DNA from 3 places in the Bacillus halotolerans genome. Region 2 is predicted to be linked to each of the others. Evidence: predicted binding sites of a transcription regulator. Region 2 holds the regulator's gene; each other region holds the start of a gene.
The links. The regulator Rex, encoded in region 2, represses fermentation and respiration genes when NADH is low (regulators of the CRP and FNR family bind a similar motif). The targets are predictions, from matches to a motif close to TTGTGAAATATTTCACAA.
Positions count from the first base shown of each region.

Region 1 (3,132 bases), 1.1 Mb from region 2:
CTAAGTCACTGACCGGCTGATCCTCGTAGCGCCACTGGTCAGTCGCAAAATAGAAAAAGGAAGTGCCGTTTTGCAGCTTTGGCGCCCCCTCCCAATCCTTAGCGTTGGCGATCGTCTGCCAGCCTTCAGCAGGACGGAGTTTTTCCTGTCCCACATAATGAGCCCAGCCTCCGCCGTTTACGCCTTGGGCGCCTACCAGTAAAACAAGATTTAACACCGCCCGGTAGATCGTGTCTGAGTTGAACCAGTGGTTGATCCCCGCTCCTACGATAATCATGGACCGGCCCTCTGTATCGATCGCATTTTGAGCAAATTCCCTGGCAATGTTAATGACCATCTCTTTTTTGATCCCTGTCACCTGCTCCTGCCAGGCTGGCGTAAACGGCTCAGGATCGTCATACGAGCAGGCTGATTTTGCCCCGATCCCCCGATTCACGCCGTAGTTAGCCAAAATCAAGTCAAATACGGTTGTGACATACACATCCTCATTGTCCAGCGCCAGTTTTTTTATAGGCAGATCTCGCTCAAGCACTCTGTTCCCCTCATTTGAGAAATAAGGGATTCGAACCGTGCCGATTTCGTCCTCTATGCCGAGCACCGAAAGCCGGGGTTCAATCGATTCGCCTGTTTCTTCATCTATCATGTGCAGGTTCCATTTCTTTTGGCCGTCCCAGCGGGAGCCTATTGTTCCTTGCGGGATCGCGAATGCGCTTGTACGTTCATTCCACACCGCAGGCTTCCACTGATCATGCTCCGTCTGCCGCCCGATGTCCTTTGCATGAAGAAAACGCCCGGCCGTATACACGCCATCCTCTTTAGTTAGAGTGACAAAGAACGGGAAATCCGTATATTGCTTTGCATACTCTATGAAACGCTCTGTCTTCTGATTAACGTAAAACTCCTGCAGGATCACATGACCCATCGCCATCGCAAGCGCGCCGTCTGTTCCTTGGCGGATGCTCAGCCAGTCATCTGCAAATTTAGAGGATTCCGCGAAATCCGGGCTGATTGAGATGACCTTAGCGCCTTTATAGCGGGCTTCTGCCAAAAAATGCGCATCCGGCGTCCTCGTTAACGGCACATTGGAGCCCCATGTGATGATATAGCCTGAGTTGTACCAATCACTGCTTTCCGGGACGTCTGTCTGGTCGCCCCAGATTTGCGGGGATGCCGGGGGAAGATCCGCATACCAATCATAGAAACTGAGCATAGGGCCGCCAATCAAAGACATAAACCGCGAGCCTGACGCATGGCTGATCATAGACATAGCCGGAATCGGAGAAAACCCGATATTCCGGTCAGGGCCGTATGTTATAACCGTATACAGCAAAGAAGCAGAAATCAGCTTCAGCACCTCCGGCCATTCAGCGCGCACAAAGCCGCCCTTTCCCCGCGCCTGTTTATAGGACTTCGCTTTATCCGGATTTTCAACGATCGATTTCCATGCTTCCAAAGGGTTTTGATGAGCCTGCAATGCTTCCCGCCACAAATTGATCAGCACACTGCGCACGTACGGATATTTCACACGGAGCGGGCTGTAAATATACCATGAAAAACTGGCCCCCCGCGGACAGCCTCTCGGTTCGAAATCAGGCATATCCGGGCCGGTTGACGGATAATTCAAGTTTTGACCCTCCCACGTGACGATGCCGTTTTTCACGTATATATTCCAGCTGCAGGACCCTGTGCAGTTGACACCGTGGGTAGAGCGGACGACCTTATCGTACTGCCATCTGTTTCTGTATACATTCTCCCAATCACGATCTTCATAGGTTGTTTGGCTATGTTTATTTGATTGATGCTCAATAGGAGAGAAATAGTTTAATCTCCTAAACAACGGACTCATTTTCTTTTTTTTCATGAATATTTCACTCCTTCCGAGTCAGGTATTCTAAATTCACTATATACAGAGGCAGGATGTTTCCTTGTGAACTATGTCACACACTCCCCTTTTTTCACAGAAAGTTCACATGAGGAAGAAGGAATGGAAATACCGAACAAAAAACCCGGTTCCTTTTAGGAATCGGGCTCAGCGTTTTCGTCCTGAGATCTATGCATGTATCGCAAAAACAGCTCATAAGAGAAAAAGACATTTTGCTGGAGCATCACCAGAAAATTCATCTGCAGCTGCGGATAATAGGACATGATTTTCTTTAATATGTAAAAAGGGATATTGAGCATAAGAATGTCATCGGATGTTCGGACTGAAATGAATGGAGATAAAAACATCCCGCCTTTTTGATCGATGGGAAACACATCGCCTTTTTCCCACAGCGCAACGGTTTGCGACCCTTCAGGCAGCCTGCTGTCAATAAAACGAATACTGCCTTTTAATACAATATAAATGGATTGAGAATGGAGAAAAGATGGATCCTGATCACATGAACCGCGGATAAACGTCCCGTTATTCAGCAATGTTTCGACAATGGATAGAGGCACTTCATTAAACATAGGAAGTTGTTTCAAAAAAAATAAATAGTCACACTGATTCATAGGGAAGCCTCCTGTGCTAAGGATAGCTTTAGTGTAGCCCGGCCGATCCATGACAGCAGTGATGTATTTCACAGATGATATGATGAATGTCACTTATTGGCGGTATTTTTGCTTTTATAATGAAACAAGAAAGGAGTGTTTCGATGAAGGCGCTTATTCCGAAGCAGCACGGCGCTTGGGCCATGCTGCTGATTCCGTTTTGCCTCGGTATGGTGAAGGGAGGAGCGGTTCTTTGGCATATACCCCTATTTTTAGGCTGGCTTTTTCTTTATTTGGCTGTTTATCCTGTTACGCTGGCATTAAAAAAGAAACAAATCAAACCCTATCAAAAGTGGATAATTTCTTACAGTTTTCCAGCCTGCAGCTTTTTGCTTGCCGCTGTCATCCATAAGCCGTCTTTTATCTGGCTTGCCTTTTCTTTGCTGCCGCTGTTTCTCATTCATGTGTATTATGCCCGGCTAAAAAATGAACGAGCGCTGCTGAATGATTTTGCGGGCGTCTTATTCTTTTGTACAGGCGGACTCGCCAGCTGCTGGCTGGGGACGGAGACTCTTGACGGCTGGGCATGGTTTATTTTCGCACAATCTGCTTTGTTTTTTATCGGAAGTTCATTTTATGTGAAGTCGGTGATCCGGGAGA
Region 1 is NZ_CP029364.1:2,407,380-2,410,511, reverse strand. It holds gene DIC78_RS12310 (nitrate reductase subunit alpha) at 1-1,861, opposite strand, end outside; gene DIC78_RS12305 (cyclic nucleotide-binding domain-containing protein) at 2,017-2,493, opposite strand; gene DIC78_RS12300 (YwiC-like family protein) at 2,637-3,132, shown strand, end outside.
Region 1: DIC78_RS12310 (nitrate reductase subunit alpha) is a predicted target of Rex. The motif match lies at 1,926-1,943, and genes of this name have one in related genera.

Region 2 (3,132 bases):
TTTGCCGTAGGGTGCATCTTTACTTATCTCGCCGCAAGCTCGCCAGGCAGCATGTGGTCATTTTACTCCATCCTGCTGATGGTGTTCGCTGCATACAACATCAGCATTTCTTTTAAGATGTTCGCCTTTTCATTTAAAATAAAGAAGAACCAGAAATAAAGAAAATCCATTTCTCTTCTATGAGAAATGGATTTTTTATGTTGGCTAAGAAGAAACGTCCTGATCGGCAGCACTGCTTTTCTGCGCTTTCCGATAGGCAGCCTTCGATATTAAAATACTGATTTCATACAAAATCAAGAGCGGAACAGTCACCATCATATGAGACAAAAGCTCAGGTGGTGTAATCAGAGCAGCAATCACAAGCATCGTAAAGTACGCATACTTTCTGATTTTCGCTAAGAACATCGGTGTCACAATTCCAAGCCTTGTCAAAAACATAAGGATGACCGGCATTTGAAACAACAGTCCAAACGGAATCGTCAGCTGCAGAAGAAAATGAAAATATTCATTAATTCCAATCACCTGAGTGACATTCAAATCCTGAGAAATCCGTTTCATAAAATCGACAACAAAAGGAAATAAAATATAATAGGAAAAAGATAAACCCGCTAAAAACAGCAAAATAGAGATCGGAATGTAGCTGAGCGTTACTTTGCGCTCCTTTTCATAGAGGCCCGGGCTCACAAAAGCCCAAAGCTGATAAAGAATAACCGGCGAAGTCAGGACAATCCCGATGATAAACGCAAACTGCATAAACACATAAAGCGGGTCTGTCAGATTAAACGCATTGAGCGTGAGCTCCTTCGCTTCATCCGTTTCTTGCAGATACACTATAATCGGCTTCGCTAAAAAAAATCCCGCGATAAAGAAAACGACAAACGCCAGCGCCACAACCAGCAATCGTTTTCGAAGCTCCGCAATATGCTCCAGCAGCGACATTTGATTCACTTTCATTTGTGTCATCCTAACTTACTGATTCTCTTTCTTTTTTTCCTCATCATCACTCGCTAATCCTTTAGTAGCGTTTTTGAATTCACGAAGTGTGTCTCCAGCCGCTTTTCCCAACTCAGGCAGCTTTTTGGGGCCAAAGATAATCAGAGCAACGATTGCGATAACAGCAAGGCTTCCAGGACCGATCGGCATATTTGGGCTCCTCCTTTCCGGTTACTCGATTTCCTCTAAAACAGAATAATGCTTCAAGAAATAAACCAGTGACTGAAGCTCTACAGCTAAATCTATATGATGAATTCGAATGTGTTCCGGCACATTCAAACGGGCCGGCGTAAAATTAAGAATACCCTTGATCCCTAACGCAACCAATCTGTCGGTAATCGATTGGGCCGCAACTGCGGGCACTGTCAAAATGGCAACTGATTCGCCTTTTACATGCTTTTCAAGATCATCGAGGTTAAAGACGGGCACACCGCCTACCTCAGTTCCTATTTTACTCTCATTTATATCAAAAGCCATAGAAATTTTTGTGTTATTATTTTTTGTGAAATTATAGTGAAGAAACGCTGTTCCTAAGTTTCCGACACCAATCAAGATAACGTCTGTCATTTCATCCTGATCCAGCGTTTTTCGGAAAAATGACAGCAAATAATCGACATTATATCCGTATCCTTTTTTGCCAAGAGCTCCAAAATAGGAAAAATCCCTGCGAATCGTGGCAGAATCAACCTTTACGGCATCGCTGAGTTCAGCGGATGATACACGCTGTTTTCCTGACGCATGCAGATTCTTTAAAAAGCGATAATAAAGCGGCAGCCGTTTTGCCGTCGCCTGCGGAATTTTTGATTGATCCTTATTCATTTTTGGTCCTCCAAATTATACTCGGATAGTTCTCTTTTAAAGTCACCGTTTTTCCCGCCTGTCTTTTCCAGCAAGCAGGTAGGGCCGATGACCATCCCCTTATCAAGCGCCTTGCACATATCGTAAACAGTAAGGGCACACACCGATGCAGAAGTTAGCGCTTCCATTTCCACACCTGTACTCCCTTTCGTTTTGACCTGTGCTTTTATATGAAGTATAACTTCTGTTTCTTTTATTTTCCAGTCAAACGAAATATCGACCCCGCTCAAGGATAGCGGATGGCACATCGGGATGATATTTGATGTTTGTTTCGCAGCCATAATACCCGCCACCTGAGCGACAGCAAGTACATCTCCTTTGCCGATACCATGGCTTTTTATTTTCTCGTACACTTCACTCTTCATGTGTACGCTTGATACAGCCGCCGCAGTACGGACAGTCGAAGATTTTTCGCTGATATCCACCATCTGGGCTCTGCCCTGTTCATTAAAATGAGAAAATCCATTCATAGTAAAAACTCTCCTTAAACAGATCATACACTATTTTCTTCTCTATGTCTTATTCGGCCAATGTATTGTTTGCTGAGTTCTGGTTCATAAGCTACACTTAACTTATTATAGCAGAGGTGAAATAATATGATGATCTTACAAATTAATCAGCTTTCCAAATCATTTGGTGCTGATACTATTTTAAACAATATAAAGCTGGAAGTCAGAAACCGTGATCGCGTCGCTATTGTAGGAAGAAACGGCGCTGGGAAATCTACACTCCTTAAAATTATCGCAGGTCACCTTTCATATGAAAAGGGTGAAATGATCAAGCCGAAAGATATCACAATGGGCTATTTGGCCCAGCATACCGGCTTGGATTCTAAGCTTACCATAAAAGAAGAGCTGCTGACTGTTTTTGATCACTTAAAAGCGATGGAAAAAGAAATGCGAAACATAGAAGAAAAAATGGCGGCAGCTGACCCAAGTGAACTGGAAAGCATCATGAAAACCTACGACCGCCTTCAGCAGGAATTTAAAGATAAAGGCGGCTATCAATATGAAGCAGATGTCAGATCTGTGCTGCACGGTCTCGGCTTCAGCCATTTTGACGATTCAACACAGGTGCAAAGCCTAAGCGGTGGTCAGAAAACAAGACTGGCCTTGGGTAAGCTTCTGTTAACACAGCCCGACCTTCTCATTCTAGATGAGCCGACCAACCATCTGGACATTGATACGCTGACATGGCTTGAACATTATTTACAAGGCTATTCAGGCGCCATTCTGATTGTTTCTCACGACCGCTACTTTTTGGACAAAGTGGTGAACCAGG
Region 2 is NZ_CP029364.1:1,353,589-1,356,720, forward strand. It holds gene DIC78_RS06800 (DUF4305 domain-containing protein) at 1-159, shown strand, start outside; gene tatC (twin-arginine translocase subunit TatC) at 205-963, opposite strand; gene tatAY (sec-independent protein translocase protein TatAY) at 970-1,143, opposite strand; gene DIC78_RS06815 (redox-sensing transcriptional repressor Rex) at 1,165-1,812, opposite strand; gene moaC (cyclic pyranopterin monophosphate synthase MoaC) at 1,809-2,321, opposite strand; gene DIC78_RS06825 (ABC-F family ATP-binding cassette domain-containing protein) at 2,448-3,132, shown strand, end outside.

Region 3 (3,132 bases), 1.0 Mb from region 2:
CATATATCTCGGTTCTTCTGTGAAAAGTGTTAATTCACCGACAATATCATTTTTTTGGCAGATTCTAAGCGTCAGGTCTTTGCCGTCAGCCGTAAGCTTCCCGATTTCAATGAGTCCTGACTGAATCAGATAAAGCTCTTCTGCATCCATTCCTTCTCGAAACAGGTATGTGTGTTTTTCGATTTTTCTTTTTGTGCTGATGGATTCCAGCAATTGATGAAGATCACTGGAAATAAGATCCTTATCAGATGTTCGAACAGAGAGAAAGTTCATGAGCTCACCTCGAAGAAAAGTCACGTTGTGTATCTATTGTAACGTGAAATCATTTGCGCTTTTCAGAAAAAACTTACAATCTCGTGAATTCCCCAATCGCCGGCGGCCCGTCAGTTTACGCTGTGCCCGCTTCTCTCTGTGTGTGTTTTCATTCTTTCCTGCCAATACATCCATATGACAATGACAAAGCTTGCTAACGCGACTTCCGAAAGCGCCATAAATCCGATGGCGTATTGTCCCGTCGCCTGAAATACACTCGCCAGGATCAGCGGAGGGAAAAAGCCGCCTAATCCGCCCATGGCAGACACAACTCCGTTGGCGATTCCCGCCTGCTTAGAAAAATAGAAAGGAACCAGTTTAAAAACCGTCCCGTTTCCAATCCCGGAGCACACCGCAACCGTTAACGCCCCAAAGGCATAAATGCCGATCGTCGGCGAAAACGACAGGATGACGCCCGATAATGTCAGGCCGGCAAAGACAAACATCAGGATGCGGAGCGGACTCACTTTATCAGCCAGCCACCCGCCCGCCGGCCTGAGCAGCGTGGATACAGCAATAAAACCTGCCGTCCGCAGCCCGGCATCCGCAGGACTCAGATCAAACTGCTCAACAAGAAAGTTTGGCAGATAGATTGTAAAAGCGACAAAGGCGCCAAACGTAATAAAATAAAAGAGACTCAGAAACCACAGCACATGATTTCGGTAAACGGCTTTGATTTGAGTCTTTACGGACACCTTCACTTTCTTCTCATGCCGGTCACCGAAGAAAAAGTGCAGCAAAGCAAATAAAGCCAACAGAGCCATATACATTTGCACCGTACTTTTCCACCCCGCCGCTTGAGCAATCACGGGAGCTGCAAATGTAGTGATCGCGGTTCCGATATTCCCGGCACCGTAAATACCGTTTACAACGCCATGTTTTTCTTTAGGATAGTACTTCGGAAGAGATGTAACCCCAATGGAAAAAACGGCTCCCCCAATCCCTAAGAAAAAACCGCCCGCGATTAAATCAAACAGGGAATCTGCAATACTGATCCAAAATACAGGGAATAAAAGCAATATAAAGCTGATCATAAAAATGATCCGCGCGCCAAACCTGTTGGTCAAATACCCCAGCGGAATGCGGAGAAGCGATCCTAATATAACGGGTATGGCCGTTACCAAGGAAATTTCGCCTTTGCTCAAATGAATATCTAATGTGATTTGGGAAATAAGTGACGAAATCAGCACCCAAACCATAAACCCTGCCACCAAGCTTAATGACTGCAGCGATAATTGAAAGTGTTGACGGTTAATCATTCGGCTTGCCCCTTTCACTGATTCAATAATCAGCCTTATCATACAAAAACTCGGCGAAGAAGATTGTGAACTATATCACACGATTTTTTAACAAAAAAAGGACAAAGCCCTCTGGCTTTGTCCTTTCAGCTTGGTTACATTTTTTCAGGAGCCGATACGCCGATCAATTGAAGCGCGTTGTTCAGCGTGATTTGCGTTGCTTTCATTAAAGCTAAGCGCGCGCGGCTTTTCTCTTCGTTTTCAGGGTCGATGACTTTCTCCGCATTGTAGAAGCTGTGCAGAGCTGAAGCCAAGTCATAAATATAATTCGTCACACGGTGCGGAATTCGTTTTTCCGCCGCTTCCGCCACTGCCTCTGGGAAACCGCCGATTGTTTTCAGCAGATCATATTCTTTTTCTGATTGAATAGGGCTGAAATCAAGGTCTGCCGCCGGCTTAAGTCCTTGCTCTTCCCCTTGGCGAAGCATGCTGCAAATGCGGGCATGTGCGTATTGCGCATAATACACAGGGTTTTCGTTAGATGTTGATACAGCAAGATCCAAGTCAAAATCCATATGCGTGTCAGCGCTGCGCATCGCGAAGAAATAACGCACGGCATCCAGGCCAACTTCGTCAATCAGGTCGCGCATCGTTACCGCTTTCCCCGTCCGTTTGCTCATTTTCATTTTCTCGCCGTTTTTGTAAAGGTGCACGAGCTGAATGATTTCTACTTCCAACGTTCCTTTTTCATAGCCAAGCGCTTCGATTGCCGCTTTCATACGCGGGATGTAGCCGTGGTGGTCGGCGCCCCATACGTTGACCAGCTTATCAAAGCCGCGGTCAAGCTTGTCCTTATGGTAGGCGATATCAGGAAGCAGGTATGTGTATGTGCCGTCCTTTTTGATCAGTACGCGGTCTTTGTCATCTCCGAACGTTGTGGAACGGAACCAAGTCGCACCGTCTTCCTCATAGACATGGCCTTTCTCACGCAGCGCGTCCAGCGCCTTATCGATTTTTCCGTTTTGGTACAGTGATGTTTCAGAATACCACACGTCAAACGGCACGCGGAAGTTTTCCAAGTCTACGCGAAGCTTCTCCAGCTCGTATTTCAAACCGTACTCACGGAAAAATGCGAGGCGTTCGCTTTCTTCTTCGTTGACGAAACGGTCGCCGTATTCCTCAGCGAGACGCTTTCCGATTGAAATGATATCCTCACCTCGGTAGCCGTCCTCCGGCATCGGTTTTTCCAGTCCAAGCGCTTCAAAGTAACGGACTTCTACAGAAAGCGCCAGGTTGTTAATCTGGTTTCCGGCATCGTTAATGTAGTATTCGCGGCTCACATCGTAACCCGCTTTTGCAAGCACATTGCACAAGGAATCGCCGACAGCCGCACCGCGCGCGTGGCCTAAGTGAAGGTCCCCCGTCGGATTTGCAGATACGAATTCCACTTGAACGCGTTCGCCGTTTCCGATGTTTGTTTCTCCATACGCGTCTCCCGCTTCCAATACAGACGGGATCAGCTTCGTTAAATATTGATTGTTCATATAGAAATTGATAAAACCAGGACCGGCGATATCAAGCT
Region 3 is NZ_CP029364.1:2,403,548-2,406,679, reverse strand. It holds gene DIC78_RS12295 (fumarate/nitrate reduction transcriptional regulator Fnr) at 1-273, opposite strand, end outside; gene DIC78_RS12290 (nitrate/nitrite transporter) at 384-1,571, opposite strand; gene argS (arginine--tRNA ligase) at 1,706-3,132, opposite strand, start outside.
Region 3: DIC78_RS12290 (nitrate/nitrite transporter) is a predicted target of Rex. The motif match lies at 1,635-1,652, and genes of this name have one in related genera.